3 regions of the Streptococcus sp. cx1 genome follow, and region 2 is predicted to be linked to each of the others. Evidence: predicted binding sites of a transcription regulator. Region 2 holds the regulator's gene; each other region holds the start of a gene.
The links. Region 2 encodes Rex, which represses fermentation and respiration genes when NADH is low (regulators of the CRP and FNR family bind a similar motif). Its sites were predicted from a motif close to TTGTGAANTANTTCACAA; they were not measured.
Positions count from the first base shown of each region.

Region 1 (10,622 bases), on a different contig from region 2:
GGATATCGTTCAGGGATTGAGCTATGGGGCGGATGATTATATTTGCAAACCATTTGGGGTAAAAGAACTCCAAGCGCGTGTTGCGGCTCACTTGAGACGTGAAAGTCGTGAACGTCACCATAAGCTTTCACTTGGTGATTTTCAGTTTGATTTGTCAGCTCAGGAGCTTTATGTTGAGAATCAGTTGTTAGATTTGACTAAGTCGGAGTACGGTATTTGTCAATTTTTGGCTGAAAATAAGGGCCAAGTCTTTTCAAAAGAACAAATCTACACGCATTTGTACGGCTATGAGGATAAAGGAAGTCCAACAGCAGTGGCTGAACATATTAAAAATATCCGTGCAAAGCTCAAAGATGTTGGGCAAAATCCTATTGAAACAGTCTGGGGGATTGGTTACAAGTGGCACTAATTAAAAAACGAGAACACTCTCTAAGAACAATCTTGTTATCTTATGTCGTCAGCCTGACGGTCCTCTCGGCAATCAGCAGTCTTCTTATTTTGTATTTGTTCAGCTTGTCTTATCGTTTTGGCGTTGTGATTCCAGCAAATCAGGTAGAAAGTGATTTGTCTGCTGTCAGGAATGATATTGAAACTTCTAAGGTTTTTAATCCAGATGTCTTGCCCGATGGTACTCGCTATGTCTTTTTGACTAGAGATTTTAAGCTTAAGAAGTCTAACATGCCAGTTAACTTGCAAGAAGAATCCTTACTAAATTACCAATTCAAGAATGCTCACGGTGGGATATACGGCTATTTTCAGTCTTTTGAACGGTCAGATGGCATAGTCATTGTCAACTATCAATTATCACCTAGGTATCATAATGCGTGGATGAATCAGCATTTTCCCAATGCTGATCTATTGATGATTGGCTCAATGATTGTATTCATTCTCCTCATATTTATTATTTTAACTTTTTACTATGCAAATAAATTAAGCCAGCAGCTTAAACCTATATTAAAAGTTACTGAAAAAATTTCCCAACAAGACTTGGATTTTCAAACCTCCCAGTCTACAATTAAGGAATTCAATCAGGTGTTAAGTGGCTTGGATGACATGAGGGGTGCGCTCCGTGAATCTTTGATGGGAAATTGGAAGGCAGAGCAAGATAAGCAAAATCAGATTTCAGCCTTGACACATGATTTAAAGACCCCACTGACAGTTGCTCGTGGGAATGCAGACCTCTTAGCCATGACGCCCTTAGATGTAGAACAGATGGACTTGTTAGAGCATTTTCAAAAGGGGATTACACAGGTTGATGCTTATGTTAAAGAGTTGTCCGAACTCAACAAAACGAGTTTGACGAAAACCTTGACGCTTGAAGATATTTCAGTTAGGGAATTTGTTGAAGACATTTACGATCAAAACTTGTCACTAGCTCAAATCAAACAAATCAATGTAGCAATTGATAAGAAGGATATTAAGAAAGCAATCATAGGCCATTGGGACAGGTCCTTGTTGAATCGAGCTTTTATGAATATTGTTTCAAATGCCGTAGAGCATACACCCAGTGGCAGTCAGTTGCTCCTGACCGCTAGGGTAGAAGAAGATGAATTCAAGTTTATCTGCCTTGATTCTGGCCCTGGATTTTCCCTTGAATCTCTTGAAAAGGCTACTCAGCTCTTTTATCAAGAGGATAAAAGCAGACAGAGCCGCAATCATAGTGGCCTTGGTCTAACTATTGCCAATGATATTATTCGCTTACACCATGGTAGTCTTGCTCTTTCGAATGACGATAGCACGGGTGGTGCTAAAGTGACTATCGTTTTACCACTTTAAATACAGATGACTCCTAGTCGCCAGATGAGGAGTTTTTTGCTATACTACTAAGAGTAAAAATGAAGAAAGATTTGTGGGGGCAGGATTTCATCTTGTTCTCGAAGAGGTATTAGTGTCATGTCTCAATCAAAAGCAGATTATATTAACGTGATTGGAGCTGGATTGGCCGGCTCTGAAGCAGCTTATCAGATTGCTAAACGTGGTATTCCGGTAAAACTATATGAAATGCGTGGGGTTAAAGCAACACCTCAGCATAAGACAACAAACTTTGCAGAATTGGTTTGCTCTAACTCTTTCCGTGGCGATAGCTTGACAAATGCTGTAGGGCTTCTTAAAGAAGAAATGCGTCGCTTGGACTCTATCATTATGCGTAATGGAGAAGCTCACCGTGTGCCAGCTGGTGGTGCCATGGCTGTTGACCGTGAAGGTTATGCAGAAGCAGTGACAGCTGAAATTGAGAACAATCCATTAATTGAAATCATCCGTGAAGAAATCACAGAAATTCCTGATGATGCCATTACAGTTATTGCTTCAGGTCCTTTGACTTCTGATGCTTTAGCTGAAAAAATTCACAAGCTTAACGGTGGAGATGGGTTCTATTTCTATGATGCCGCTGCACCGATTGTTGATAAAGCGACTATCGACATGAACAAAGTCTACCTTAAGTCACGCTATGACAAGGGTGAAGCAGCTTACCTAAACTGTCCAATGACCAAGGAGGAGTTCATGGCCTTCCACGAGGCCTTGACAACAGCTGAAGAAGCTCCTTTGAATTCTTTTGAAAAAGAAAAGTATTTCGAGGGCTGTATGCCTATCGAGGTTATGGCTAAACGTGGTATCAAGACAATGCTCTATGGTCCTATGAAACCAGTTGGTTTAGAGTATCCTGAAGATTATAAGGGTCCTCGTGATGGTGACTTTAAGACACCTTATGCGGTTGTTCAGCTTCGTCAGGACAATGCGGCTGGTAGCCTCTACAATATCGTTGGTTTCCAAACCCACCTCAAATGGGGAGAGCAAAAGCGTGTCTTCCAAATGATTCCAGGTCTTGAAAACGCTGAATTTGTGCGTTATGGGGTTATGCACCGCAACTCGTATATGGATTCACCAAACTTGCTTAAACAGACTTTCCAGTCAAAATCAAACCCTAACTTGTTCTTTGCAGGACAAATGACTGGTGTTGAAGGTTATGTTGAATCGGCTGCTTCAGGTTTGGTTGCTGGAATCAATGCTGCCCGTCTCTTTAAGGGTGAAGATGAGGTTATCTTCCCTCACACAACAGCTATCGGGAGTCTTCCATATTATGTGACCCACGCTGAAAGTAAACATTTTCAACCAATGAATGTTAACTTTGGTATTATCAAAGAGTTGGAAGGGCCACGTATTCGTGACAAGAAAGAGCGCTATGAAAAAATTGCTGAGCGAGCTCTTAAAGATTTACAACCTTTTATTCAAGCTTAGACAACATTAAAATCCCTTACCGAATACGGCAAGGGATTTTCAGATTTAAAAGTATTCAATTAACCAAAGAATTTCTTAGCGATTTCTTGACCTTGTTTGATTTTAGCCCATTGTTGAGGTGTTGCTAACTCATTACCTGAGTCACATGAGGCGAAACCACATTGGTGAGAGAGGAAGAGACGTTCTTTTGGGAGGATTTGACTCGCTTTTTCAAGCAAATCGAGGACACGTTCTTCGTCATCAAGGTCAGTAGTTTTAGAAGACAAAAGTCCTAGTACAACTTCAGCTTTGCTGTCTTTGAGGGCTTCGAGAGCTTTGATATCACCAGCGGTGTCGCTATCCCACTCAAGGAAGAAACGGTCATAGTGTTGCTCTGCCAAGAACTTCTTAGCGATGGCTTCGTAAGTTCCTTCGGCAGCAGAACGGCTTTCATAGTTACCACGACAGTTGTGCGTCCAAACCGTTAAACCAATTTCGTGAGCATAGTCTACAACCTCGTTATTGATAGCTACAAACTCATCAGCCAATTCTGCTAAATCAGAATTACCTTCCGCAAAGAAACTTGCAGGGTTTGATGGGTCAAAAAGTTCCCAGAGACAGTCGTCAAATTGAACGATTTTGCCACCGACAGCCTTGTATTCTTCCAAGAATTCTTTATAGGCATTAATCAAACCTTTTTTGAGGTCTTCATTTGTTTCATAGACTTGTCCAGGACCAGCCAAACGGTCAAAGATAGCAAGTTCAGTGTAGGCATGAGCAGGACCCCAGATAGTTTGTTTGGTATCTTCATCACCAGCTTCAGCCTTAACCAATTTATAGATATCTAGGTAATGGTGTTTTTTACCTGAGAGTGGTTCAGTAATACGAATACCAATATCTTTACGAGTCTCATATTGGCCACCATCATGGTCTTTAAAAGTGTAGCCATGCTCAGCAATGTAGCGTTCAATTCCTTTAAATCCCCAGACAAAGTCTAAATGCCACATAGAACGTCCAAACTCACCATCGGTAAGGATGTCAATACCATTAGCCTTTTGGTCAGCCACAATTTGCTTAATATCTGCAGTTTCAGTTTCTTGATAACCAGGAAGGGCATCATAGAAAGGATACTGGATGTCGTCACGGTGCTCGATTTCGTCCTTATATTTACGGAGATCTGCAGGACGAAGAAGAGAACCGACTAATTGGAATTTAGATTTTGTCATTGTATTTACCTCGAAATGTCTATTTATGTCTATAGTACTTCTTATCTAGACTAATGAAAAATAGTTAATTTTTTGCTGAGGTTATAGTTTTAGGCTATATATACTTTATCTCTGCAAAATGATACTTCCTATGGTAAAATGAAAAGAAAACAATGAAGGTTGGGAACATGCAAAAAACATTTTTTATTATTAAACCAGATGCTGTAAAACGACACTTGATGGGACAAGTGATTGATCGTATTGAACGTCGTAGCTTCATTATTGAACGAATGGAAATGTTGACACTTGACGAAGAACGTCTTAAAGAACATTATGCTCAATTGGTTGATAAACCTTTTTTCCCTAGCATTGCAGAATTTATGATGAGTGGTCCATCAGTGATTGGTATTATTTCTGGTCCAGGTGTTATCAAGTCATGGCGTGATATGATGGGAGCAACCAATCCAGGCGATGCTGCTCCTGGAACGATTCGTGGAGACTTTGCAACCGCACCAGATGGTGACATGATTCCAAATATCGTTCATGGCTCTGATTCAGAAGAATCTGCGGCTCGAGAAATTAAGATTTGGTTTGGTGAGTAGGATGGATTTAGCACAAATTCAGTCAGATCTAGCCAAGGGTGGACTGTTAATTGATGTCAGGAGTCCAGAAGAGTATGCAGAAGGACATGTTAAGGATGCCCTCTTAATACCTCATACCCAGTTTTTCTCTGCTGACATTCCAGCTGAAAAAGACGCTTCCATTTACCTCTATTGTAAAATGGGGCCTCGTGCAGAATTTGCTGCATCGGTCCTTAAAGAGAGAGGCTATACTAAGGTGACTAATCTAGGTGGTTTGGACGATATGGAAGCAATAGGTTTTGAATTTGAAGAATAATAGAAATAAGGTCACCTCAAGGTGGTCTTATTTGTTTTCAGAAAAGTTTGATAATTACTTGACAACGTTTTCATAAAGGGGTAGAATTTTAATTGAGTTAAGACAAAGCCTATGAAAAATGACTTTGCCAGAACTTGACTAACTTAGCGTATTCCAATTGAGATAAGGCTTCTTATTAAGCTAGTGACTCTAATTGGTAGAGGAGGATTTCGTATGTCAAAAGTTGCTATTGTTACAGGTGCAGGTCAAGGTATTGGTTTTGCGATTGCAAAACGTTTGGTTGAAGATGGTTTTAAAGTCGGAGTATTGGACTACAACGCTGAAACTGCAGAAAAAGCGGTTGCTGAATTGTCAGCAGATAAAGCATTTGCAGTTGTAGCTGATGTATCTAAACAAGCTGAAGTAGCAGCTGCTTTCCAAAAAGTTGTTGATCACTTTGGCGATTTGAATGTTGTTGTTAATAATGCCGGTGTGGCTCCAACAACACCTCTTGATACAATTACTGAAGAACAGTTCCAACGTACATTTAACATCAATGTCGGTGGTGTTATTTGGGGTGCTCAAGCTGCACAAGCACAATTTAAAGCACTCGGTCATGGTGGTAAAATCATCAATGCAACATCTCAGGCTGGTGTCGTTGGTAACCCTAACTTAACTGTATATGGTGGTACTAAATTCGCTGTGCGTGGTATTACTCAAACTTTGGCGCGTGATTTGGCTGATTCAGGCATCACTGTCAATGCTTATGCACCAGGTATCGTTAAGACTCCAATGATGTTTGACATTGCCCACGAAGTTGGTAAAAATGCTGGTAAAGATGATGAATGGGGTATGCAAACTTTTGCTAAAGATATTACCCTCAAACGTTTGTCTGAACCTGAAGACGTAGCAGCAGCAGTTAGCTTCCTTGCTGGACCTGACTCAAACTACATCACAGGTCAAACAATCATCGTTGATGGTGGTATGCAATTCCATTAAGATTAAAAGGGAGAGCGAAAGGCTCTCTTTTTTTGCTTGATAAATTGTAAAATATAGTTTAACAAAACTGCTTGTGAAACTTTTGTGGATGGATCGAGTAAGTGTTGCACTTATTCTTGAAATTTATCATGAAAGTCTGTTAAAATTAAATAGACGAAATGTCTTTAATAAAGAGTGCCCTCGACCCAAGGTTAATGTGTGATAATAGTTATGGTAAAAAATAAATTAAGCTAGGAAGTTAAGAATATGGAAATCAAAAATCACTTTGGGGTCTATGGCATTTGCTTTGAAAATGGGAAGTTACTCTGCATTGAGAAAACGAGAGGTCCATATCAACATCGCTATGATCTACCTGGTGGTAGCCAGGAAGTAGGTGAAGGGCTGACAGAAACTCTCAAGAGAGAAGTTCTGGAAGAGACGGGATATATGCTTAGCGATTATTCAAACCCTAGAATCTATGATGTAATGGTTCAAGAAAATGGGCAAGACTTTGCCGTACACCATATCATGGCCTTTTATGATATATTACTTGACTTGGAACACTCTCAAAAATCCCTTCCTCATGAAGTTCTTGATGGAAGCAATGATTCAGCAAATGCAATTTGGTTGAATTTGGAAGAAATTACTGCAGACAATGCTTCGCCTTTAGTATTGAAGGTGAAGGCAGAGTTGCGAGGATTTCCAGAATTAGAACTGACAAGCTATAATAATTGGAAAGTAAAAGAAATAAAGGAGAAGAAATGACACCTCAAGAAATGTGGAATGCCTACAAGCAAATTAACCCCTCAATCGGAGATGAAATCGATGCTTGGGCTTTTGGAGTAGAAGCCGATCTCTTGGCAGATTTGGTGTTAAAAGGTGAAAAGACGGCAACTGCATCAGCCTATGATCTTTATGCAGTTGATAACGACCCCCTGCCACAAGAAGGGACCTTTGATGTTGTTTTAGACAGTCAAGATCAAGCTGTCTGCATTGTCGAAGTCACAAAGGTTTCCGTTCAGCCTTTCCATCAAGTGTCAGCCGACCATGCCTACAAGGAAGGTGAGGGTGATAAATCTCTGGCCTATTGGCGTCAGGTTCATGAGGAGGTTTTCACCGAGTGGATGAGCGAGGCCGGACTGACTTTTACACCTGACAGCAAGGTTGTTTTAGAAGAATTTCGTAAGGTTTATCCATTATAGAACACACTCTCCTTCTTGGAGAGTTTTTTGATCTGGATCTTATTTTCCAAAAGGGTTAAAAAATGATGTAAGCGATATTATACAGAAGCACAGGAGCAGTACGACCGCAGGGCTAAACAAAAAGGTCGGAAGTCTCGTTTGACACCAAAGTTGAAAAAGGAAATTGAGAACGGTTTTAAATCCTCCTGGTCGCCCGAACAGATTTGTAGCCACTATCTCTGATGAGGCTTTGAACAAGGACTTATACGATATCAATCACCGACCACGAAAATGTTTAGATTACAGAAGCTCTAATGGATAAGTTAAAGTAATTGTTGCACTTATTCTTGCAATTTATCACTTGAAACAATATAATTTTTCTGATACTATAATTGTAATTAATTTTGGTTTTAAAGGTGGATTCCTATGTCAGACATTTTACACTATATTGCTGAGCACCCATTTTTCAGTCTTATTCTATTGGGAATTGTTGTACTAGCCTTTGGTTTGGCTCCATTTTCAAGTAGTTCAACAGAAAACAAGCGTTCAGCAATTATTAATAAGCATTACAACGATACTTTTAAGAAATAAGAAGGACTAAATGCAGTCAGAAAGCAGATATTAGAGATAGGCAAAAGCCTGTCTTTTTTGTATAATAGAAGGTAACGATTAGTTTTTTTATAATCACAAGTAAGAACTAGGAAAGATACAAATGCCAAATATTGAAGAATTAAAACAACGACAGGAGAAGATTCGTAACTTCTCTATTATTGCCCATATTGACCACGGTAAATCAACCCTTGCTGACCGTATTTTGGAAAAGACTGAGACAGTATCAAGTCGTGAGATGCAGGCGCAACTCCTTGATAGTATGGACCTCGAGCGTGAACGTGGTATCACTATCAAACTAAATGCCATTGAGCTTAACTATACAGCTAAAGATGGTGAAACATATATTTTCCATCTTATCGACACACCAGGACACGTGGACTTTACTTATGAAGTGTCACGTTCTCTTGCTGCCTGTGAGGGTGCAATTTTGGTAGTGGATGCTGCTCAAGGGATTGAAGCGCAAACACTTGCCAATGTTTACTTGGCCTTAGATAATGACTTGGAAATCTTACCAGTTATCAATAAAATCGACCTTCCAGCTGCAGATCCTGAACGTGTGCGTACAGAGGTTGAAGATGTTATCGGACTAGATGCTTCGGAAGCCGTGCTTGCATCAGCTAAAGCTGGTATCGGTATCGAGGAGATTCTCGAACAAATCGTTGAGAAAGTTCCTGCACCTCAAGGTGAAGTCGAGGCGCCTCTCCAAGCCCTTATCTTTGACTCTGTTTATGATGCCTACCGTGGGGTTATCCTCCAAGTGCGTGTGGTTAACGGAATGGTTAAACCAGGCGATAAGATTCAAATGATGTCTAATGGCAAGACCTTTGATGTTACTGAGGTTGGTATCTTCACGCCTAAAGCTGTTGGCCGTGACTACCTTGCTACAGGTGATGTTGGTTATATCGCGGCCTCAATCAAGACTGTTGCGGATACCCGTGTCGGTGATACAGTAACACTTGCGGATAATCCAGCAGCAGAGCCACTCCATGGCTATAAGCAAATGAATCCAATGGTCTTCGCCGGTCTTTATCCAATTGAGTCTAATAAATACAATGACTTGCGTGAGGCTCTTGAAAAGCTCCAGTTGAACGATGCCAGTCTTCAGTTTGAGCCTGAAACGTCTCAAGCCCTTGGTTTTGGTTTCCGTTGTGGTTTCTTGGGTCTTCTTCACATGGATGTTATCCAAGAACGTTTGGAACGTGAGTTTAACATCGACCTCATCATGACAGCGCCATCGGTAGTTTACCATGTTAATACTACTGACGGTGAGATGCTTGAAGTGTCTAACCCATCTGAGTTCCCAGATCCTACACGCATTGATGCCATCGAAGAGCCTTATGTTAAAGCTCAAATCATGGTTCCTCAAGAATATGTTGGTGCTGTTATGGAGTTGGCACAACGTAAACGTGGTGATTTTGAAACTATGGAATATATCGATGATAATCGTGTGAACGTTATCTATCAAATTCCACTTGCCGAAATCGTTTTTGATTTCTTTGATAAATTGAAATCATCAACACGTGGTTATGCAAGCTTTGACTATGAATTGTCAGAATACCGTCGTTCACAATTGGTGAAAATGGATATTCTCCTTAATGGTGACAAGGTCGATGCCCTTAGCTTCATCGTTCACAAGGAATTTGCCTACGAGCGTGGAAAACTTATCGTTGATAAGCTTAAGAAAATTATTCCACGTCAACAATTCGAAGTACCTATTCAAGCAGCTATCGGTCAAAAAATCGTTGCCCGTACAGATATCAAAGCCCTTCGTAAAAACGTCTTGGCTAAGTGTTACGGTGGTGACGTTTCACGTAAACGTAAACTTCTCGAAAAACAAAAAGCCGGTAAGAAACGTATGAAAGCCATCGGTTCGGTTGAAGTACCACAAGAAGCCTTCTTGTCAGTGCTTTCAATGGACGAAGATGAGAAATAAAAGTAATAGTCAGAATGTGATGTTCTGGCTATTTTTGTAAAAAAAGTTATGATAAAGAAGATTTTAAGATTTCCCTTTTCGAAGAGTGGAAGGATTTATACTGCGACTTTACTGACACTTTTCTTTTTAGGAAATGCTTATGTCAAACATAAATTTCATGAAAAAGCTGTAGAAGAATTACAGACTGCTTTAAAAACGGATAAGGTAACAGACAATGAGATTTTTGGTAGTCGCCATCAGTATATTGCCATTAGTCAGGAAGAACCCACTTACTATAATTCTGAAGATAACGTAGCTACTGAGATGATTGGTAGAAATCATTTTGTAAGGTATTACGATACCATGAGCAGTCTGCATCAAGCTCATTTAGTGGTTTATGATATTAACAAAGATTTCAAAAAGAAAATTATTAATTTGACTCCATATTTGAAGAAAGTCAAAGATTTTAAGGAAATCAAAGAATTGGCTGTGTCTTTAAGAACGATCGATGGTTATGATTATGTTTTCTTGAGGAATACTCGAAGCGACAAGCAATTCGCTTACAATTTGGATACGAATCAATTTTTAACTAGCAATTTACCAGATTATTCTTATAGTAAGGATGAACTGCTTTATTATGGT
Region 1 is NZ_JBQSUN010000001.1:781,087-791,708, reverse strand. Features, by position in the region: gene ACT170_RS03705 (response regulator transcription factor) at 1-409, shown strand, start outside; gene ACT170_RS03700 (sensor histidine kinase) at 400-1,776, shown strand; gene trmFO (methylenetetrahydrofolate--tRNA-(uracil(54)-C(5))-methyltransferase (FADH(2)-oxidizing) TrmFO) at 1,894-3,237, shown strand; gene ACT170_RS03690 (cobalamin-independent methionine synthase II family protein) at 3,297-4,442, opposite strand; gene ndk (nucleoside-diphosphate kinase) at 4,610-5,023, shown strand; gene ACT170_RS03680 (rhodanese-like domain-containing protein) at 5,025-5,318, shown strand; gene ACT170_RS03675 ((S)-acetoin forming diacetyl reductase) at 5,532-6,296, shown strand; gene ACT170_RS03670 (NUDIX hydrolase) at 6,543-7,040, shown strand; gene ACT170_RS03665 (ASCH domain-containing protein) at 7,037-7,477, shown strand; partial or broken gene ACT170_RS03660 (IS30 family transposase) at 7,565-7,693, shown strand; gene ACT170_RS03655 (hypothetical protein) at 7,883-8,047, shown strand; gene lepA (translation elongation factor 4) at 8,169-10,001, shown strand; gene ACT170_RS03645 (hypothetical protein) at 10,050-10,622, shown strand, end outside.
Region 1: ACT170_RS03675 ((S)-acetoin forming diacetyl reductase) is a predicted target of Rex. The motif match lies at 5,366-5,383, and genes of this name have one in related genera.

Region 2 (10,622 bases):
TCCACCAATCCTTCAAATTTCAAACGGGCAGCAGCACGAACCACACGGTCGTCGTTACCCTCAGGGAAGACAATTTTAACACCTTTCCCTGCAATACGTTCACGAAGTTCACCAAATAGACTACGCATAAAAAATCCTCAATCAATCTTTTTTAGTTTGTAAGTTCATGATAACGGTTTCAAAATCATCTGTCAAGGAAGATGCATGGACCATCTCTTTTTTGGTAAACGGATCGATAAAGGCAAGGCGATGACAATGCAAGGCCTGGCGCTTAATACCATAATCTAGAGAACCACCATAAAGGTCATCTCCCAGAAGAGGCAAACCTAGATGGGCAAAGTGCACACGAATCTGGTGCGTACGTCCAGTATGAAGATTGATATCCACCAACTTCACTCGACCATAATCAGCTACCAAGCGATAGCTCGTATGGGCATATTTCCCTGATTTATGAACCCGACGTGTAATAATTGAATCCACATCACGCGCAATCGGTGCAATGATTTCGCCCTGCTCCTCAAGTTTGGTATCACCTTCAACCAAGGCATAGTAATGCTTCTTAATAGACTTCTGCTGCAACTGTTTATCCATACGCGCGTGGGCATAGCCATGCTTAGCAAAGAGCATGAGACCAGACGTGTCCTTATCCAGACGTGTCACGATATGCACGCGCTGGTTAGGATAATTATTGCTAACAAAATGATATTTAACAAAGTTAGCCATGGTATTGTCATGGTTAACACTTGGAATACTGGCATAACCATAAGGTTTATTAACGACCAAGAAGTTATCATCTTCATAGACGATATCCAGGTCAAAAGGAATGGGTTTCAAGGTCTCATGCGGCGCCTCATCAGGAATTTCAATAGTAACCACATCTCCTTCATGGACAGGATAAGTCGCAAACTGCTCCTCACCATTAACCCAGATATGACCGCCTTCAAACTTAATCTTGGCCAGTAGCCCTTTAGAAATATCGTGCTCCTTCAAAAAGGTCTTGACCCGACAAGAACGCCCTACTGTAAACTCATATCTCATTCTTCCATGTCTCCAATAAAGGAATCACGTACACGTTCCCAGAAACTTGTATGACTGGCACTAGCCACAAAGGAAATCTTACGTTGGTCAATTGAGAATTCTACCTTTTTCACATTACGGTTGGTATAGGTTTTATTATCAACGGATAGAGTGTAGCTTCCCATTCGGGTAGGATAAACCGTAATCTTCTCATGCTTAGGCACAATAAGGGGACTACCTAAGGTACGATACACACGATTATTAAGACTAGCAATCTCTGTCAGTTGCAAGGCTTCAATGGTAGGATGAAGGACCGCACCACCCAAAGATTTATTGTAGGCCGTTGATCCTGTAGGCGTTGACACCGACAGTCCATCACCACGGAAGCTCTCAAACAAGACATCATTAAGGCAAACATCTGCCGCCATAGTTTTCTCATTACGCTTGATGGCTGCTTCATTGAGGGCAATCGACGTAAAAGAACGCCCATCAGCCAGGGTCAATTTGACATTCAAAAGAGGGTAAGAGATCTTAGCACCACTATCTTTTCGAAGCGTCTCGATTAATTGATCCACTTCACTGTCCAAATAATCCGTATAAAAGCCTAAGTGACCCGTGTGAATCCCTACAAAACGCACACGCGCAAGCTCTTTTTCATACATATGAAAGGCCGATAGCAACATACCATCACCACCAATTGAGATGACCACATCTGGATTTTTCTTGGTCAAATAAAAATCTGGATCATCTCGAAAGGCATTAAAAAGTTTTGAGGCCACACGCCTACTTTGGGGTTTGCCATTGGCAATAATAGCTACCTTCATCTCATCCGAAGAGGTCTTCATCTGTGTCATCACTATTTCCTACACTATCCTTCAAAGTTCTGTTAATTGGATCAAAGAGCAACTGGGCTTCTCTAATATCATCACGTATCTTACGCATTTCTTCATCAAGTTCATAAGCCATGCGGGCCGTAGTTTCCAAGCGAAGCTTAATTTCCTCTGGAAAGTTTCCCTGATACTTGTAATTAAGGGAATGTTCAATGGTGGCCCAAAAGTTCATGGCCAAAGTCCTAATCTGAATCTCTGCAAGAATCTCCTTACGACCATCAATGGTATCAACGGGATAAGAGATAATAACATGATAAGAGCGATAACCCGAATTTTTACGGTTTCTGATATAGTCTCGCTCTGAAACAATAGTCATATCACTACGATGACGAAGCAAAGCCAAAACCTCATCCACATCATCGACAAATTGGACCATGACTCGGAGACCAGCGATATCCTGCATATCTTGAGCCAAATTTTCAATCGAAAGGCCACGAAGGGCGATCTTCTCTTCAATGGAAGCCACTGACTTCACACGTCCCGTCACAAACTCAATGGGCGAGTGACGATTTTGCTTACGAAATTGTTTACGAATGCCTCGGAGCTTGATTTTGAGCTCACCTACGGCCTGAATATAGGGGTCTAGAAATTGTTCCCAATCCATGGTCAAGATAGGACTCCTCCTTGTCAAAAGCTTTAGTTTTTTATAAAATAAATACAATCTGTTATATTATACCACATTTGAAAGCACAAGGGAGGACACACATGAACCATTTAGAGATAGAGTACAAGACTCTACTCACCAAAGACGAGTACAATCGTTTAGCGATGCTTTTCTCCCATGTGACACCTGTTACGCAAACAAACTACTACATCGACACTCCTCAGAGTGACATGAGAAATAAAAAGTTGTCTTTGCGTATTAGGACACTTCCCACTCATGGTGAGCTGACCTTGAAAATCCCTGAAAAAGTCGGGAACATGGAGTACAACGTTACCATGGATTGTGCGGATGCTAAGGCTTTGACTAAGTCGCTGGACTTTCCTGATTGTCAAATCAAATCCATTCTTTTAGAACGTGGGGTTAAACTAGAGGACCTAACCATCCTCGGACATTTGACCACAACTCGTCGCGAGTACCAGACCAACATCGGCCTCATGGCTCTTGATGTCAATGTCTATGCTGACAAGAAAGACTACGAGCTTGAACTAGAAGTTTCGGATGCTGAGAAAGGTAAAGACGACTTTGATGCCTTTCTTAAAGAAAATAATATTGACTTTAAGTATGCTAAGAGTAAGGTTGCACGCTTTGTAGCTACCCTCAAACGAGACAAAGACTAAAATTTAGACAAGGAGTTGGCTCCTTGTTTTTTTTATTTTAAACACATGTAGCTTCAAATGCCACAAGTATTTAGAACTTCAGAGGGTAATAGATTTCTCTAAAAACGCATACAAAGGCGTTTTATCTAACAAAGGTTCGGTATTTTTCACTAATATAATACTTTGAAGGCTGAAATTTCTGCTTCTTTTTGCTAAAATAGAACTATCTGTAGTTTTATTACAATAGCCCTAACTGGGCTTAGCATCTTATTTTTTTAAAGGAGTCACCATCGTCATGGTACATCAAAAAGCAAACCCACAATTGAAATTGTTCTCGCTCAGCTCAAACCCAGAAATTGCTGAAAAAATTGCTGAGGCTACTGGATTGCCACTTGGTAAAGTATCTTCACGTCAATTTTCTGACGGTGAAATCATGATCAACATTGAAGAGTCTGTTCGTGGGGACGATATCTATATCATCCAATCTACTAGCAACCCTGTTAACGACCACCTTTGGGAATTGCTCATCATGATTGATGCCTGCAAACGTGCCAGTGCTAACTCTGTCAACGTTGTTATGCCTTACTTTGGTTATGCACGTCAAGACCGTATCGCTGCGTCACGTGAACCCATCACTGCTAAATTGATTGCCAATATGCTAGTTAAAGCTGGTGTCAATCGTCTCTTGACGCTTGACCTTCACGCTGTCCAAGTTCAAGGATTCTTCGATATCCCAGTAGATAACCTCTTCACAATGCCTTTGTTTGCTGAATACTACAACAAAAAAAGATTCACAGGAAGTGATGTTGTCGTTGTTAGCCCTAAAAATTCGGGTGTTAAACGTGCTCGTAGCTTGGCGGACTACCTTGATGCACCAATCGCTATCATTGACTACGCCCAAGATGATTCAGAACGTGAAGAAGGCTACATCATCGGTGAGGTTGAAGGAAAAACAGCAATCTTGGTTGATGATATCCTTAACACTGGTAAAACGTTTGCTGAAGCTGCTAAAATCCTTGAACGTGGTGGCGTTAAAGACATCTATGCAGTAGCTAGTCACGGTCTCTTTGCAGGAGGTGCTGCTGAAGTCCTCAACGCTGCCCCAATTAAAGAAATCTTGGTGACAGATTCAGTTGCAACTAAAGAAAAAGTTCCTACAAACGTTAAATACATTTCAGCAAGTAAGCTAATCGCTAACGCTACTACTCGTATTTTCGAACGTCAACCACTTAGCCCACTCTTTGCTTACACTGCAAACGAGGACTAAGCTATGGTTTATTTGGACAACGCAGCAACAACTCCTTTAAATACTGCTGCTATTTCAGCTATGACACATGTCATGACTGAAACCTTTGGGAATCCATCCAGCCTCCATGCTTACGGTCGACAGGCTTCTAAGGAACTTCGTGAAGCCCGTGAAGAAATGGCCAAACACTTTGAAGTCCCTGCTCGTAAGCTTATTTTCACTTCTGGAGGGACTGAAGGAAACAATACAGCTATCAAAGGTTACGCCCTAGCCAATCAATCTAAAGGTAAGCACCTGATTACAACTGCTATTGAACACCACTCTGTCCTTCACACTATGGCCTACTTGGAAGAGCGTTTTGGTTTTGAAGTAACCTATATTCAGCCAGAAAATCAAGTCATTACTGCCCAACAAATCGCTGATGCCTTACGTGACGATACCATTCTGGTTTCTGTTATGTATGCTAATAATGAGACTGGCCAATTACTTCCTATTAAGGAAATTGGTGACTTGCTTGCCAATCACCAAGCTGCCTTCCACGTCGATGCCGTTCAGGTAGCAGGAAAGCTTCCTATTCACCCAGAGGAACTTGGAGCCGATTTTCTCTCTATTAGTGCCCATAAATTCCACGGACCTAAAGGTGTCGGCTTGCTCTATCATAACGATTTGCATTTTGACAACCTACTCCATGGTGGCGAGCAAGAAGAAAAACGCCGTGCTAGTACTGAAAACTTGGTCGGGATTGCAGGTATGACCGCTGCTTACAAACAAGCTAGCGACCACTACCAAGACAATTATCAGCATGTTAAAAAGATTCGTCAGGCCTTTCTAGATTCCCTTACCATTCCTTATGAAATCAATGGTGGAGGACCTAGCCTACCTCACGTCATCAACATCAGTTTTCCTGATAAGGAAAACGGCCCTCTCTTAACCTTGTTAGACCTAGCAGGCTTTGCTGTCTCAACAGGTTCTGCTTGTACTGCTGGAACTGTTGATCCAAGTCATGTCATCCAGGCCCTCTATGGCAAGGATTCTGACAAGCTAAAAACAGCCATTCGCATTAGTTTATCAGAGGAAAATACCGCTGAAGAACTCCAGGCCCTAGCAGAAAAACTTAATCAAATCATAGGAGACTAACATGGCATTTGAAAAAAGCATTCATTTGACTGACTGTAAGTACCGTTACACCATCAGTCCTAATGTCAAAAAATTCACTCTACGTGATACGACTTTTGTGCAAAATAAAATCGGAAACTACGAGTTGCACCGCCTTCTCGAAAAAGTGCCTAACTCAGGCGAAGGTTTCCCACTCAAAATCACTATTAACAAAGACTTGACCGGCTTCAAATTGTCTATCACAGACAAATCTGGCCTTCGTAACGTTAATATCTTTAAAAATGAAGATCACCACATCTTGCAAGAGAAATTCTACTTCTTGATGCAGAGTTTGGTTGATCGTAACGTTTTCGAGCAAGAAGAAGTCTAAATTTTTTCTTACTACATAGAAATAGCCTATCCATGTGATAGGTTTTTTATATCGCCTCATCTACACTATTTTGTTGCAATCTTCACAAACTTTTCTTAAAATATAGGAGAATCATACTAATTAAAGAAAGGAAAGCGATCAATGACATTTGAGAAAAACATCCCAAACGCCACTGCCAAACGTCTCTCTCTCTACTATCGTATTTTCAAACGATTCCATCGTGAAAATATCGACAAAGCAAGCTCTAAACAAATTGCTGAAGCGATTGGGATTGACCCTGCTACTGTTCGTCGTGACTTCTCCTATTTTGGTGAGCTAGGTCGCCGTGGTTTTGGTTATGACGTAAACAAGCTGATGACATTTTTCGCTGAACTCCTAAATGACAATGCGACTACCAAGGTACTCCTCGTAGGTGTTGGTAATGTCGGGCGTGCCCTCCTCCACTACCGTTTTCAAGAGCGTAACCGCATGCAGCTGGTCATGGCTTTTGATACAGATGATAATGAATTAGTAGGGACACAAACCGAAGATAAGATCCCTATCTATGGTATCTCTCAAATCAAGGAGAAAATCGCTCAAGAAGATATCAAAACAGCCATCCTGACAGTGCCATCAGTTAAGGCCCAGGAGGTGGCTGATCTTTTGGTTGATGCCGGAATTGAAGGCATTCTCTGCTTCTCTCCGGTCAATCTCAATCTCCCACGCCACGTGGTAGTCCAGTACGTAGACCTGACTAGCGAACTACAAACCCTACTCTATTTCATGAAAGAAGAAGAAAAATCAAGGAGAAAGAATGACTAAACCAATTATCGGAATCACAGCCAATGTAAGGCCTAATCCAGCCCATGAAGATATTAACTGGTCCTACGCCCCAACTGGCTTTGTAGAAGGAGTTCAACGAGCCGGAGGCCTAGCAATCCTACTACCCGTATCCGATCCTTCGGAAGCTAAGACCTATATCTCCATGATTGACAAGCTCATCCTTATCGGTGGGCAAAACGTTGACCCTAAATTCTACAATGAAGAAAACCATGCCAGTGAAGACGATTTCTTCCTTGAGCGTGATATCTTTGAAATGGCGCTCATCGAGGAAGCCACTAAGCAGAAGAAACCTATCTTTTCAATCTGTCGTGGTACCCAACTCATGAATGTCGCACTAGGTGGTAGTCTCCACCAAGACATCGAGAATCACTGGCAGGACAAGCCTTCTGATTACCTCTACCATGAGATGATTGTTGAAGAGGACAGTAAGTTGGCAGAAATTTACGGGCGTGAAACCTCTATCAACTCCTTCCACCACCAAAGTATCAAACACTTGGCCTCTGACCTTCGTGTCATAGCGCGTGACCCTGAGGACAACACTGTCGAAGCCGTTGAGTCAAATACACCAGACCTTCGCTTCCTTGGTGTACAGTGGCACCCAGAGCTTCTCCTAGATAAACGTGAAGAAGACCTCAAACTCTTTGAATACGTCGTTAACGAACTTTAAAAGCAACTGAGACTGCACTCAGTTGCTTTTCTCTTGTCTTTATCACATAGGCTCCATCTAAAGCTCAAAATCCTCCCTCTCCTCTCGAAAGGAATAATAGGTCGATTTGCCAACAATCAGATGATCAAGCAAACAAATCCCCAAATCATCACAAGACCGCTTAATCTTTTGCGTAAAATCAATATCATTGCGACTCGGATAGGCCTCACCTGACGGATGATTGTGAACCACAATCAAGGACGTTGCCATCAGATGACAAGCATAATGCAAAATCTCACGTGGCTCGGCAATCGAACGTCGAACACCACCAATAAAGACCGTCTTTTGCTGAATAATACGATTCTGCGTATCCAAATAGATAGCCACCAGATGCTCCTGAGGCTTGTCCCCAATATCCAACATCATACGACGGGCCACCTGCTGACTGGACATAATCTGCTCGGAACGAGCCAACTCAGCCTTCTCAATCCGCTTAGCCAACTCCACCATAGCCTTCAGCTCAATAGACTTCACACGCCCAATACCAGGAATCTCCTGAAGCTCATTCAGGGACAAGCGAGACAAATCCGCCAAACTCGTCATCCCTTTCAAAATACGATTAGCCATAGATAAGACCGACTCAGACTTGGTCCCTGTTCGCAGCACTATCGCCAACAACTCCTGGTCCGATAAAACCTCTGCACCCTTCTGTAAGAGTCGCTCACGAGGCAAAAGTCCCGACTCCTCAGATACAATACTATACATAAGAAAAAACCTCCTACTTACCTATTCGTAAGTGGGAGGGGGATAATTACTATTTCATAGTATTTTTACTACTCTTGGATGTAAATCTACGTTTTATTCTTCTCAAAATATACTTCACAGCAGTTCCTGGACCTACAATAATATATTTGAGAGCACCTTTTATACCACCGATATTATCAAAATTAATATAGGTATTTGGTAAAGTATCAGGTCGGATATTTAACACAACATTATCTACAAAAGGCGTAATATAGATATCGTTTTTTGCAATCGCATAATCATAACGTCTTGCCCATGCGAGGTAAACTAGAATACGCTCAATTGAATGCAAAATGGTATGTTGAGGAATTGGTTCTGCTGGGATTTCTTCATCTTGCAAATCAAGGTCAAACAACGGTTTCAAAGCATCATATTTAAACCAAATAAATGTTCCATAACTCATGATAAAAGTATTCATCTTATCAAAGTCAATTTCTCGACCAAGATTCATACGCTCCCATAAATCATTCATTCCTTCGGCAAAACGATTCTCATTCCAAGGATCCACAATTTTAGTATAACGGAAGAAAGTTGGAATATCAGCAATTACAAGCCCTAACCTATCATCACGTTCTAGATTTGCAATAATATTATCAGCAGGTTGAATTAACATTGAGAAAAGTTCATTTCGCCATGAATCTCCAACCCAATAAGGGTATTCTGGTGATTTTTTCGTATGGAAATGTCCAATATAATCATAAGCAGAAAGTTCATCTTTCAACTTAAGCATTGGAATAACATCACGTCCACGATTCCCAGTAATAAAGATTCGAGCTACTTTTCCATTCTTATCAAGGATAGACTGAATCTCTTCCTTCTTCTCTTCAGAATCCGTTGTTAAGAAGAGGTCATAAGTAAAGTGAAAATTCTCAAATTGCTTCAAAAAGTCTTCGAGTAAGTCGACATAGTAGGTGTGAAGATGTACAGCAATTTTTTTAGTGTCTGAATATGTCTCTGAGCTTTCCTCAATGACTTTGCGATCAAGTAAATAAGGTGGAGTCGGTAAACTCATATCCGACATGTGTGACAAAATGAATTCTACCGGATAGTCCGTTCTATTCTCAATTTCCTTAAGCAAATAAGGTGCAAGGTGCTGGGTTAAATCAAATGTCTTAACCTTAATAAATGGAACCCCTGCATCAAGCAAAACATGAGGATAATGAATTGTAAAATTACTATGGAAAAACTTATCATTTAGTGGAATCGTATTAAGAATCGATTCATACTTAAATCCAGCATCCATAAACTTCTTGGTATAAAGAGTTTCATAATTATCGATTACCTTTTGAACATCTTCGAAACTCTCAACTGACTTCCAGAACTTTTGGAAAACACTAGATTCAACTAAACGTTTTTTAAATGAAATAAAGTAAGATTGCAAATGTTCATGAATATAAATATCACCAGCCTTGATTCCTTGATGATTAGTCATACCCCAAAAATCTACATTTGGGTTTGATTCATATTTATCATAGATTGGTGCCATATCCCATAGAGGACCAAAACAGGTATCATTCATAACAGTGACAGAATCATACTGTTTCAAGTTATCAAATCCAACAAATTCCATACCATCATGCCAAGCAGCAAAATCGTAACCCTTATTCTCACGTTGGATAAAATCATCAATCAAGTGTTTATCACGAAGCTTTTGTACTTCACTTTCACTAAGACGACTATTTGAAATAAAAACCAATTTATCAAACAAGGGTCTCATATGTTCAAGTTGATAAAATACATGTCGACTAATATGATCATATTTATTGAAATGAACATAAAGCAATAGACGTTTCATTTACTTCTCCTAAAGAAATTAATAATTTTAGTTGGTATTGTCCATCTTCTCGAAGTAACAACACTGTTATATTGGATTTGTAAGTCATCATATAAACTCTGTATACGATTCAACTCACTTTGAAAATCTTGATTTTCTTTCTTCAAGACTTCAATATACTCATTTTGGTCATGAGAAATCTGTGATACCTGATTTAGTTTCAAATTCAAGTCTTCTATCTGACGGTCTTTTTTAAAAACTAAGATATCCAAATCACGATCCTTAACGAGGGCCAAGTGTGAAATTCTTTGAATATCCTGATCTGGATACTTGTTGAGATATTTAATTTGAGAATCTAAGATACCAGTGAACCGCCTTTCAGCAGTCTCCAATGTCATAGGTTTTGAATCAGATCCCAAATTCATACGATATACAGTAGTGGAATCACTCAAAAAAGAAATTTTAGTGCGTTTGAATAATTCAAGTTGCAACTCAAATGTATCGTCTGCAGCTGTATCGCTAATTTGAGCAGATACATCTTGCATAAGAGCGGTATCAACCACCCAGGTTGAAGCCATTGTCATTCCTTTCATGACAAGCATCTCTTCGTAAGAATCAATCAAAGGAAGTGCCTTATTAGCAAAGGCATCTTTTTGGATAAGATTTCCGTCTAGGTC
Region 2 is NZ_JBQSUN010000006.1:116,973-127,594, forward strand. Features, by position in the region: gene pta (phosphate acetyltransferase) at 1-128, opposite strand, end outside; gene ACT170_RS08895 (RluA family pseudouridine synthase) at 142-1,038, opposite strand; gene ACT170_RS08900 (NAD kinase) at 1,035-1,871, opposite strand; gene ACT170_RS08905 (GTP pyrophosphokinase) at 1,843-2,517, opposite strand; gene ACT170_RS08910 (CYTH domain-containing protein) at 2,613-3,188, shown strand; gene ACT170_RS08915 (ribose-phosphate diphosphokinase) at 3,463-4,434, shown strand; gene ACT170_RS08920 (cysteine desulfurase family protein) at 4,438-5,550, shown strand; gene ACT170_RS08925 (DUF1831 domain-containing protein) at 5,552-5,899, shown strand; gene ACT170_RS08930 (redox-sensing transcriptional repressor Rex) at 6,041-6,700, shown strand; gene ACT170_RS08935 (gamma-glutamyl-gamma-aminobutyrate hydrolase family protein) at 6,693-7,388, shown strand; gene radC (RadC family protein) at 7,446-8,132, opposite strand; gene ACT170_RS08945 (rhamnan synthesis F family protein) at 8,182-9,966, opposite strand; gene ACT170_RS08950 (glycosyltransferase family 2 protein) at 9,963-10,622, opposite strand, start outside.

Region 3 (10,622 bases), on a different contig from region 2:
AAAACCGCTGAAAGCAAGCCTGACAAGGCAGACGCAGACATACCTGCTACTAATGGATAGACATACTTAACGTTAACACCAAAAAGTGCTGGTTCAGTAACACCAAGATAAGCTGAAATAGTTGCCGGAAGTGAAATTTGTGCTTCACGTTCATCGTGACGTTTAATAAAGTAGTAAGCAAATACTGCTGAACCCTGTGCAATGTTAGAGAGAGCAATCATTGGCCATAAACCAGTACCACCAGCAGTACGCACCAACTCAAGGTCAATCGCATTAGTCATATGGTGAAGACCAGTGATAACAAATGGTGCATAGATGGCACCAAAGATTGCACCGAAGAGCCATTTAACAGGACCAGTCAAACCGGCCAATACCACACCTGAGATAAGGCCTCCAAGCCACCAACCAATTGGACCAAGAACAGCGTAAGAAAGGATAACTGCTGGAACCAATGACAAGAGTGGTACAAAAATCATTGAGATAACTTCTGGAATGTATTTACGCCAGAAAATTTCAAGGTAAGAAAGTGTTAAACCAGCCAAGAGGGCAGGAATAACTTGTCCTTGGTAACCAACTTTTTCAAAACCAAGGATAAAGTGTGGAATATCTCCTGCAGCCTTGTGAGCCGCATATTCATAGGCACTAAGCAAGCTAGGATGAACCAAGCAAATCCCAAGTACAATACCAAGAATTTGACTTGTCCCCATCTTACGAGAGACAGACCATGTGATACCTACTGGCAAGAAACCAAAGATAGCACCACTGATGACTGAAACAATTTCATTAACACCTTCCCAGAATTTCGAGACCTCAACAATTGTTTTACCACCTAGATTACTGAATTGGATACTACCCAAGACATTTTGCAGACCAAGAAGAAGCCCCCCAACAATCAAAGCTGGAATCAAAGGCGTAAAGATCTCCGCCAAGGTTGTCATAACACGCTGAACTGGGTTTTGGTTTCTCTTGGCAGCTGATTTAGCAGCTTCTTTAGAAACACCTTCAATCCCTGATACAGCAGTGAAATCGTTATAAAAGATTGGTACATCATTACCAATGATAACTTGGAATTGACCTGCATTGGTGAAAGTCCCCTTAACAGCAGGAATGGCTTCGATTGTTTTCACATCTGCCTTCTTGTCATCACCAAGAACGAAACGCATGCGCGTCGCACAGTGAGTAACAGCAGTCACATTTTCTTTACCACCGATTGCAGTAAGCAGATCTTTTGCTTCTTGTTCAAATTTACCCATTTGAATCTCCTTTTCTTTTTTGACAATATCTATTTGACTTGATAAACTGATTGTAAACGATTACAAATTTGTCTGCAAGTGTTCCGGGATTTTTTTAACATATTTTTGTAAAAAAACATCGGTTGTATGTTTTTTTACCTACAAATGAGGAGAAAGATGAAAAAATATCAGATTATTTATAAGGATTTAGAAAAAGCTATCCATGAGCAAAAGTATCAAGTGGGAGACTTCCTCCCCACTGAGCAAGAACTGGTTCAATCTTACCAGGTTAGTCGAGACACTATACGAAAGGCGTTAACCTTACTCGTTGAAGAAGGCTTGGTCAAAAAAATTCATGGCTCTGGTTCTCAGGTTATTAACCAGGAACAAATCAACTTTCCTGTATCTGACCTTACTAGTTACCAAGAACTAATAGAACAACAAGGCCTTAATTCGCAAACCAACGTTATTTCTCTGGATAAAATCATCGTTGATTCCAAACTCTCAGAAAGAACTGGTTTTTCTAATAGCCGACAGATCTGGCGTGTTGTTCGTCAAAGAGTCGTTGGTAGCTGTGCCTCTGTTATAGATATTGATTACCTAGACGCCAGCCTTGTTCCGCAACTAAACCGTAGCATTGCTGAATACTCTATTTACGACTACATTGAGAATCAACTCAACCTTAGCATTTCCCACGCCTTTAAAGAAATCACTATCGATAACGCTACCGATCAAGATAAGATTCTTATCGACCTAGGTAAGGACCAGCACGTCGTCTGTGTCCGTTCAAAAGTTTATTTAAACAATGGAAAACAGTTCCAATTTACGGAAAGTCGCCACAAACTTGAAAAATTCAAATTTGTTGATTATGCCAAGCGCCATCATTAAAACGAAAAGCTCAGCTAACAGAAAAAGTATCGGACAAGAATGTCCGATACTTTTTAGTTTTTACGAATAGGATCTGCTAGATACTCCGCACGAGCGCCACCAATTAACTTAGGACGACTCGCCAAAGCAGTCACATGGGCACCGCCTAATTCTGGAATAATCGGACGAAGAGGAACTTGGATCCTCTTCACATGCATACCAATAGAGGTATCCCCAATATCAATACCAGCCTGAGCGACAATTTCCTCCACCTCAACAGGATCCTTCATATAGTCGAAAGCAGCCAGCTGACCACTTCCCCCAGCGTGCAAGGTAGGAAGAACATTAACAATTTCCAAATCTTTAGCCATGGCAAGCTCACGCTCGACAACCAAAGCACGATTCAAATGTTCACAGCCCTGAACAGCCAAATAAATCCCTTTAGGTTCCAAAACCTCAAGAATAGTTTTCACAATTCGTTGACCAATTTCGCGGCTAGAGGCTTTGCCGATAGTCCCACCAGCAACCTCACTGGAAGACAGGCCCAAGACAAAGATAGCTCCTCTCCCAATAGCTGAACGTTCAACAATATCTTCTACAAGCACACGTGTCTTCTCTTCTAAATCTAGCAACATCACAACAGCCCTCCTTTAGACAACAGCTGTATTCAGGATTCGCACAATAAGATAGTACAGAATCACAAAAAAGACAAGGAAAAATGCCCCTAATAATAATAACTGCCTACGACGTTTCTTACTTAGGTCCCAGGAGAAACCAAATCCCATCAAAAAAGGACCAACACTATAACTTAGCATAAACCATAAATCTACACGTGTTATATGCCAAAAAGAAGAAATAAAGGCCGCCAAACCTATTAAGGATAAGATCCAAGAATAGTCCCAACGATCTGGTTTAGCAAAAGCCAAGCCTATTAAGAAGCAGCCCAAGGCAGGCATGATAATAAATGATAGGGTCATAAAATAAAACATGCCATTATTATAGCATGTTTTACAGTTTCATGTTAGTGGCGGTTAATAACACCATAAGCAATAGTGAATGCAATAGCAGCAATACCTACAACGATTGCCATGATAGCCCAAAAAATAGTCATCGCACGGCGTCCCTTACGATTGTTAAAAGGAAGTCCCCAACCAATCATGATAACACCTAGCAATCCAAGCCAGATTTTATAAGTGATAACAATCGCCGAATCAAAATAGGCAAAAGCAACCAAACCTAAACCTAGCAAAGAAATCAAATAAGACCACTTACCCTTCAAAAATGAAGGCAAGGCCCAACCAAATAACACTAAACCTAGTAGAGCAAGAGCTCCACCACCAAAAAATACAGGTACAATATAATTATCAAACATATTCATATTATAGCATATCTTAAAAAGTTAGGAAATAGAATCTATCAACCAAAGCCATATCCACTCTTTAAAATTGTTTACTCTCAATCACAGATTGATTGGCAGATACTAACTATTTATTTTAGTACAAAAAAACAAGATCCGAAAAGGACCTTGTTTTAATAAACTAATTAAGCTTTGTTTGCGCTACTTCTATAATCAAAACGAACTGAAATTTAGAAATCGGGGGCAAAATGGGGGCAAAACACAAGAAAAAGGCTTGCCCACATTGGACAAACCCTTTATTTTCAAGCTTATATAGTCTAATTAAGCTTTGTTTGCTGAACCGAATACGTCGATACGTTCTTCAACAGCTTCTGTAATAGCTTCGAAACCTGGTTTCAAGAATTTACGTGGGTCGAAGAGTTTCTTCTTGTCGTATTCTGCTTCATTTGCTTCGTATTCAGCAACAAATTTACGTGTTGCGTTAGCAAATGCGATTTGACATTCAGTGTTAACGTTAACTTTAGCAACACCAAGTTTGATAGCTGCTTGGATTTGATCGTCAGGAATACCTGATCCACCGTGCAATACGATTGGGAAGTTAGGAACAGCTTCTGTCAATTTTTGCAAGTGGTCAAGGTGAAGTCCGCTCCAGTTTTCTGGGTAAGGACCGTGGATGTTACCGATACCTGCTGCAAGGAAGTCGATACCAGTTGCAACCATAGCTTTAGCATCTTCGATTGGTGCCAATTCACCATCACCGATGATACCATCTTCTTCACCACCGATTGTACCAACTTCAGCTTCAACTGATACACCGTTAGCGTGTGCAAATTCAACAACTTTAGCTGCTTTTTCAAGGTTTTCTTCAACTGGAAGGTGTGAACCGTCAAACATAACTGAAGTGTAACCTACACGGATACATTCCAAAGCATCATTGTAGTGACCGTGGTCAAGGTGAATAGCAACTGGTACAGTGATACCCATTGATTCAACCAATTCTTCGATGAGAACTTTACACAATTTGTAACCACCCATGTACTTAGCTGCACCCATAGAAGTTTGGATAAGTACTGGAGCTTGTTTAGCTTCTGCTGCACGCAAGATAGCTTGAGTCCACTCAAGGTTGTTTGTGTTAAATCCACCAACTGCGTAACCATTATCACGAGCTGCTTGGACAAATTTTTCTGCTGAAACGATTGCCATTATAAAGGCCTCCTATATTTTTTTGGGTTTGAACCCGTTTACAAGTTTATTCTATCACAATTAGACTCAAAAAACTAGCTTTTCTACAATTTGTAAGCGTTTTGATTTTTTAATACAAAAAAACCAGTCATCTGACTGGTTACTCTGCGGAAAGAGGGACTTGAACCCTCACGACCTAAAGCGGTCACAGGATCCTTAGTCCTGCGCGTCTGCCAATTCCGCCATTTCCGCTAACAACATTAGTTATTATATCAAGATTGACAACTCGTGTCAATACTTTTTTTGAAAGTTTTTATAACTTTCTCTTGTCTCTTTCGAAACAACTACTATATAATACCATTTATTGTTTACTGACGTCAATACTTTTTTGCCTTTTTTTAAATTTTTTAGCAAAAGTTATCTATTATATCTTTTATCAAAGGTTAAGCTAAACTCTTATTCAGTTTATCTAATTTCTCTCTAAGGGGAGCTAAGTAGACTTCTTCTCCAAAACCACGCGATTTTAAGCCATCCTCAGCACAAGCCAATAACGATTCTGTCAAAGGTAAAATCATTTTGAGGTCCGTAGCAGAAATATCCTTTTTCGAAAATAAACGACGAATTTTAGGAAAATCATAGTCAAATGCTTCAAAAAAAGATGCGTCATTCAAAATATTTTCTAGATTTTCCAAATTGACTAAAAGACCAAGGTGAAAAGCTGCTGGTGCAAAGGTTGATGAGAAAGGTTGGGTACAAACACTGCGAAACTCAATCGTCCCTCGTGTCGTTAAATCTTGGAATTGATAAGAACGGTGAGTCTTAAAATCTTCCTCACTTGGCTCAATAGTGACTACTTCGCCATGAATAGAGTGTGCTTTGACAGATGACGTACTTAGATAGTCTTTAGCACGTATTGGTTCAAAATAGTAGGTTTCATCACCACGCTTAGCAGTAAAAATGGCCGTCTCAGACAAGTAAGAAAAATAGTGATCTTCGCTCTTAAACACCTTGGGAAATACCCCTGCATTTTCCTCAAAAACACCATGCATGGAATTCTCCCAGAAAACATCACGAGAAAGCGCTAAATCCCAATCTGAGCCCCAAAATTCAGAGTTTGCCAATAATACTGCTTTGGGTCCCTCTATTTGATTAAAAGCATTTAAAACCCTTAAATAGGACGTTTTTGAAACATCTAACTGTACCTGACTCCCACAGATGAAAGAACCATATTCTGGATAATCATGAAAGAAAGGATCGTTCTTTGCTTTAGATAACTCGAGAAAATCCATAAGCATCTCATAACGAGGAGATTTAACAGGTCTGTTGTCATTTTTTGCCCAGTTTGGATTCACTCCCCAACCTTGCAACTCATGATTATGATTCTGAAGATAAGGTTGAATTATACCGAGGTAAGTATCCAAACGTTCCTCAACCTCAGAGATTCTTTCAGCCTTTGCAAAAGCAAACTCAATCGTATTGTAGGAGACTTCAAAAAGAATCATATCTCCAGAAGCTTTATCGATAAGCTGAATGGGATTATTATCAGAATCATACTTATCAGCTTGAAAATCAAAATTATCTAAGAGATAGACTAGTAACTGTTTTGTAAGAGAGACATCTGTAGCATTACCACTCAAATTAACAACTGGGTATTCCAACTCAATCCCCACAAATAATTCCGGTTGCTCCTTAATTGGCTCATAATACCTTTGCTTAAGCAGTTCCTTGGCTGTTGTCAAAATAATGTCCCCCTTTTTGAAATAAGCTTATTCCATTATATCAAAATATTCAGACGATTTATAGCCCAAAAAAACGCCTGCTTACGAAAAATAACAGTATTACCTTTCGTAAACAAGCGTTACATGCTTATTTATTCCCATTTTTATGATGAGTGTTCCCGCTAGGCGTTTGCCCAGCGGTAGACCAGAGCTAGACTAAGAAAAGCTAAGCTATTCCATCATCATAACACTCAACAAAATTGATAAAAATTAAACAAGTTCGATGATTGCCATTGGGGCAGCATCGCCACGACGTGGTTCTGTTTTAAGGATACGAGTGTATCCACCGTTACGTTCAGCATAACGAGGTGCGATTTCTGAGAAAAGTTTTTGAAGAGCAGTTGTTGATGTATATTTATCAGTTGCTTCATCATAGCTTTCAGATGCAATTTCGTTACGTACAAATGCAGCTGCTTGACGACGTGCGTGCAAATCACCACGTTTACCAAGAGTGATCATTTTTTCAACTGTTTTACGGATTTCTTTAGCACGTGCTTCAGTTGTAACGATTGCTTCGTTAATGATAAGATCTGTAGTCAAATCACGAAGAACCGCTTTACGTTGTGAGCTTGTGCGTCCAAGTTTACGGTAAGCCATGTTATCCTCCTATATTATTATTTATCGTTTTTGAGTCCAAGTCCAAGATCAGCCAACTTAACTTTGACTTCTTCAAGAGATTTACGACCTAGGTTACGGACTTTCATCATTTCAGGCTCAGTTTTTTCTGTCAAATCATGAACGGTATTAATACCGGCACGTTTCAAACAGTTATATGAGCGTACAGACAAATCAAGTTCTTCGATGGTACGGTCAAGCACCTTTTCATCGTTCACTTTTTCAGTTTCTTTCATTACATCAGTGGCTTTAGCAACGTCAGTAAGGTCAGTAAACAAGTTCAAGTGTTCAATCAAAACGCGAGCCGAGAGACCGAGGGCATCTTCAGGGATGATTGTTCCGTTTGTCATGATTTCGATTGTCAATTTATCAAAACCATCATTGCTACCTACACGGGCAGGTTCAACTTGATAATTGACTTTCTTCACTGGTGTGTAGATTGAATCTACAGCCAATGTTCCCACTGGTGCATCATCTTTCTTGTTTTCATCTGCTGGAACATAACCACGGTTTGTAGCTACAGTCATAGTCGCTTTCAAAGAAGCGCCGTCAGCGATAGTGAAAAGATAATGATCAGGGTTAACAATTTCAATGTCGCTATCAGTCAAGATGTCTCCAGCAGTAACTTCAGCTGGACCTTGGACATCAAGTTCAATTGTCTTTTCGTCTTCGACGTAAGATTTTACAGCAAGTCCTTTAATATTAAGGATGATTTGCATCACGTCTTCACGGACGCCTGGTACGGTATCAAATTCGTGGAGTACTCCATCAATCTTAATTGATGTTACGGCAGCACCTGGAAGTGATGACAAAAGTACACGACGAAGAGAGTTACCCAAAGTTGTACCATAACCACGTTCTAGTGGTTCGATGACAAATTTGCCGTAATCTTTATTTTCATCAATTTTTGTTATTATTGGTTTTTCAAACTCAATCATTTATTATACTCCCTCGAAACGAACCTTGTGTACTATTGTTATTAAAGATTACACACGACGACGTTTTGGAGGACGACAACCATTATGTGGTACAGGTGTTACATCACGGATTGCTGTTACTTCAAGACCTGCAGCAGCAAGAGCACGGATAGCAGACTCACGACCTGAACCAGGACCTTTAACAGTTACTTCAACTGTTTTAAGACCATGTTCTTGTGCAGATTTAGCAGCAGCTTCTGAAGCCATTTGTGCAGCAAATGGTGTAGATTTACGAGAACCTTTGAAACCAAGAGCACCAGCTGATGACCATGCTACAGCGTTACCATGCACATCTGTAATCATAACAATAGTGTTATTGAAAGTAGCGTGAATGTGAGCAATACCAGATTCGATATTCTTTTTCACACGACGTTTACGTGTTGGTTTAGCCAATGTTTTTACCTCCTATTTTATTTTAATTATTTTTTCTTACCTGCAATCGCAACAGCTTTCCCTTTACGAGTGCGGGCATTGTTTTTAGTGTTTTGTCCACGGACAGGAAGTCCACGACGGTGACGGATACCACGGTATGAACCGATTTCCATCAAACGTTTGATGTTAAGGTTAACTTCACGACGAAGGTCACCTTCAACTTTGATTGCATCCACTTCGCGACGGATAGCGTCTTCTTGATCGTTTGTCAAATCTTTAACGCGGATGTCTTCAGAAACGCCTGCAGCAGCCAAGATTTTCTTAGATGTTGCAAGTCCGATACCGTATACGTAAGTAAGTGAAATTACTACACGTTTATCGTTTGGAATGTCAACTCCAGCAATACGAGCCATGATTTCTCCTTTCTATATTATCCTTGACGTTGTTTGTGTTTTGGATTTGTTGGACAAATTACCATAACACGACCGTTACGACGAATAACTTTACAGTATTCGCAAATTGGTTTAACCGATGGTCTTACCTTCATGTTTTAATCCCTCCAATTATTTCGATTATTTAAAGCGGTATGTGATGCGTCCACGTGTCAAATCATAAGGACTCATTTCAACAGTCACACGGTCACCGACCAAAATACGAATGTAGTTTTTACGGATTTTACCAGAAACTGTCGCCAAAATTTGGTGTCCATTTTCCAATTCAACAGTAAACATAGCATTAGGCATAGTTTCTACAACTTTACCTTCAATTTCAATCACGTCTTCTTTTGCCACGCAAAAGTACCCCCTAAAATTTCGATTTGATTTCCTCTGAGCACAGAGGTAACAATTATAAGTCAGACTAAAGTATTATAACATGCTTAAGTCTGATACGCAAGTAAGATTATATAATTATTTAATTGCTGCAATCGCTTTTTTAACATCAGCGAATACATCGTCGATATCTTGATTACCTTGAATATCTGATACAAGACCAAGCTCACGGTAATGTGCAATAATTGGCTCACCTTGAGCAATGTTTACGTCAAGACGACGTTTAACAGTTTCAGGCTTGTCATCTTCACGTTGGTAATAGTCTTCTTCCTTGTAGTCAGCTGGTGGGTTGAATACTTTATGGTAAGTTTCACCTGTTTCGCGGTGAATAATACGACCACTCAAGCGTTCAAGAAGGCAAGATGGATCCACTTCGATATTGATTACTCCCTCAAGCTTCAAACCAAGATCAACCAAGATTTGATCCAAGGCATGAGCTTGTTCGATCGTGCGAGGAAAACCATCCAAAAGGAATCCTTTTTCCTTAATGTCGTCTTGAGCTAAACGCTCTTTAACGATTCCGTTTGTTACTTCATCTGGTACCAATTCACCTTTATCGATGAATGATTTTGCCAAAGTTCCCATTTCTGTTTGGTTAGCCATAGCAGCACGGAACATATCACCAGTTGAGATGTGAGCTACACCAAATTCCTCAACAATTTTTGCAGCTTGAGTCCCTTTACCAGCACCTGGTAGACCCATAATTAAAAGATTCATCTTACGAACTCCTTATTTTTGTTTTCAAATAACTCTATCAAGGTTTTAACACATTGGTAGAGTTATCAAAAAACAAAAGAGAAGGGACAGAAAGTAACCTTTCTTTCCCTCTCAATTGTTCATGAGAAGACTTAGTCTTCAAGATTCATAAATCCAACGTACTGACGTTTCAATAGGTAACCTTCGAGTTGTTTCATACCTTCGATACCAGTTGAAATCAAGATCAAGAGAGATGTACCACCAAGCGCGATCGAGCTTGTAAGGTGCATAAACTGTTGAGCCGCAATTGGAGCCAATGAAATAAACGCGAGAAATACAGCCCCGATTGTTGCCAATCTCTTAAGCAATGAAGACATGTACTTTTCAGTCTCACGACCTGGACGAACACTAGGAATGTAAGATCCATTCTTTTGAAGATTTTCAGCAGTTTTTTCAGGATTTACTTGGACAAATGTGTAGAAGAATGAGAATAAGATAATCAATATCGCGTAAGTAATCATTCCACTAGGTGTATTATACGAGAGTAGTCCTTGTAAGTGTGATAACCATGTAACCTTCGAGAAGAATGGAAGAATAGTACTAGGAATTGTTGTAATCGAGCTAGCAAAGATAACGGGAATAACACCAGCTGGATTTACTTTCAATGGAAGGTAAGAACTCGTTGGAGCCCCCTGAACCAATTTAGTATATTGAAT
Region 3 is NZ_JBQSUN010000005.1:86,075-96,696, forward strand. Features, by position in the region: gene treP (PTS system trehalose-specific EIIBC component) at 1-1,253, opposite strand, end outside; gene treR (trehalose operon repressor) at 1,410-2,120, shown strand; gene ACT170_RS07615 (TIGR01440 family protein) at 2,174-2,734, opposite strand; gene ACT170_RS07620 (hypothetical protein) at 2,750-3,088, opposite strand; gene ACT170_RS07625 (hypothetical protein) at 3,121-3,477, opposite strand; gene ACT170_RS07630 (class II fructose-bisphosphate aldolase) at 3,778-4,659, opposite strand; tRNA gene ACT170_RS07635 (tRNA-Leu) at 4,805-4,890, opposite strand; gene ACT170_RS07640 (glutamyl-tRNA synthetase) at 5,082-6,377, opposite strand; gene rplQ (50S ribosomal protein L17) at 6,627-7,013, opposite strand; gene ACT170_RS07650 (DNA-directed RNA polymerase subunit alpha) at 7,031-7,969, opposite strand; gene rpsK (30S ribosomal protein S11) at 8,018-8,401, opposite strand; gene rpsM (30S ribosomal protein S13) at 8,428-8,793, opposite strand; gene rpmJ (50S ribosomal protein L36) at 8,811-8,927, opposite strand; gene infA (translation initiation factor IF-1) at 8,953-9,171, opposite strand; gene ACT170_RS07675 (adenylate kinase) at 9,289-9,927, opposite strand; gene secY (preprotein translocase subunit SecY) at 10,059-10,622, opposite strand, start outside.
Region 3: ACT170_RS07630 (class II fructose-bisphosphate aldolase) is a predicted target of Rex. The motif match lies at 4,702-4,719, and genes of this name have one in related genera.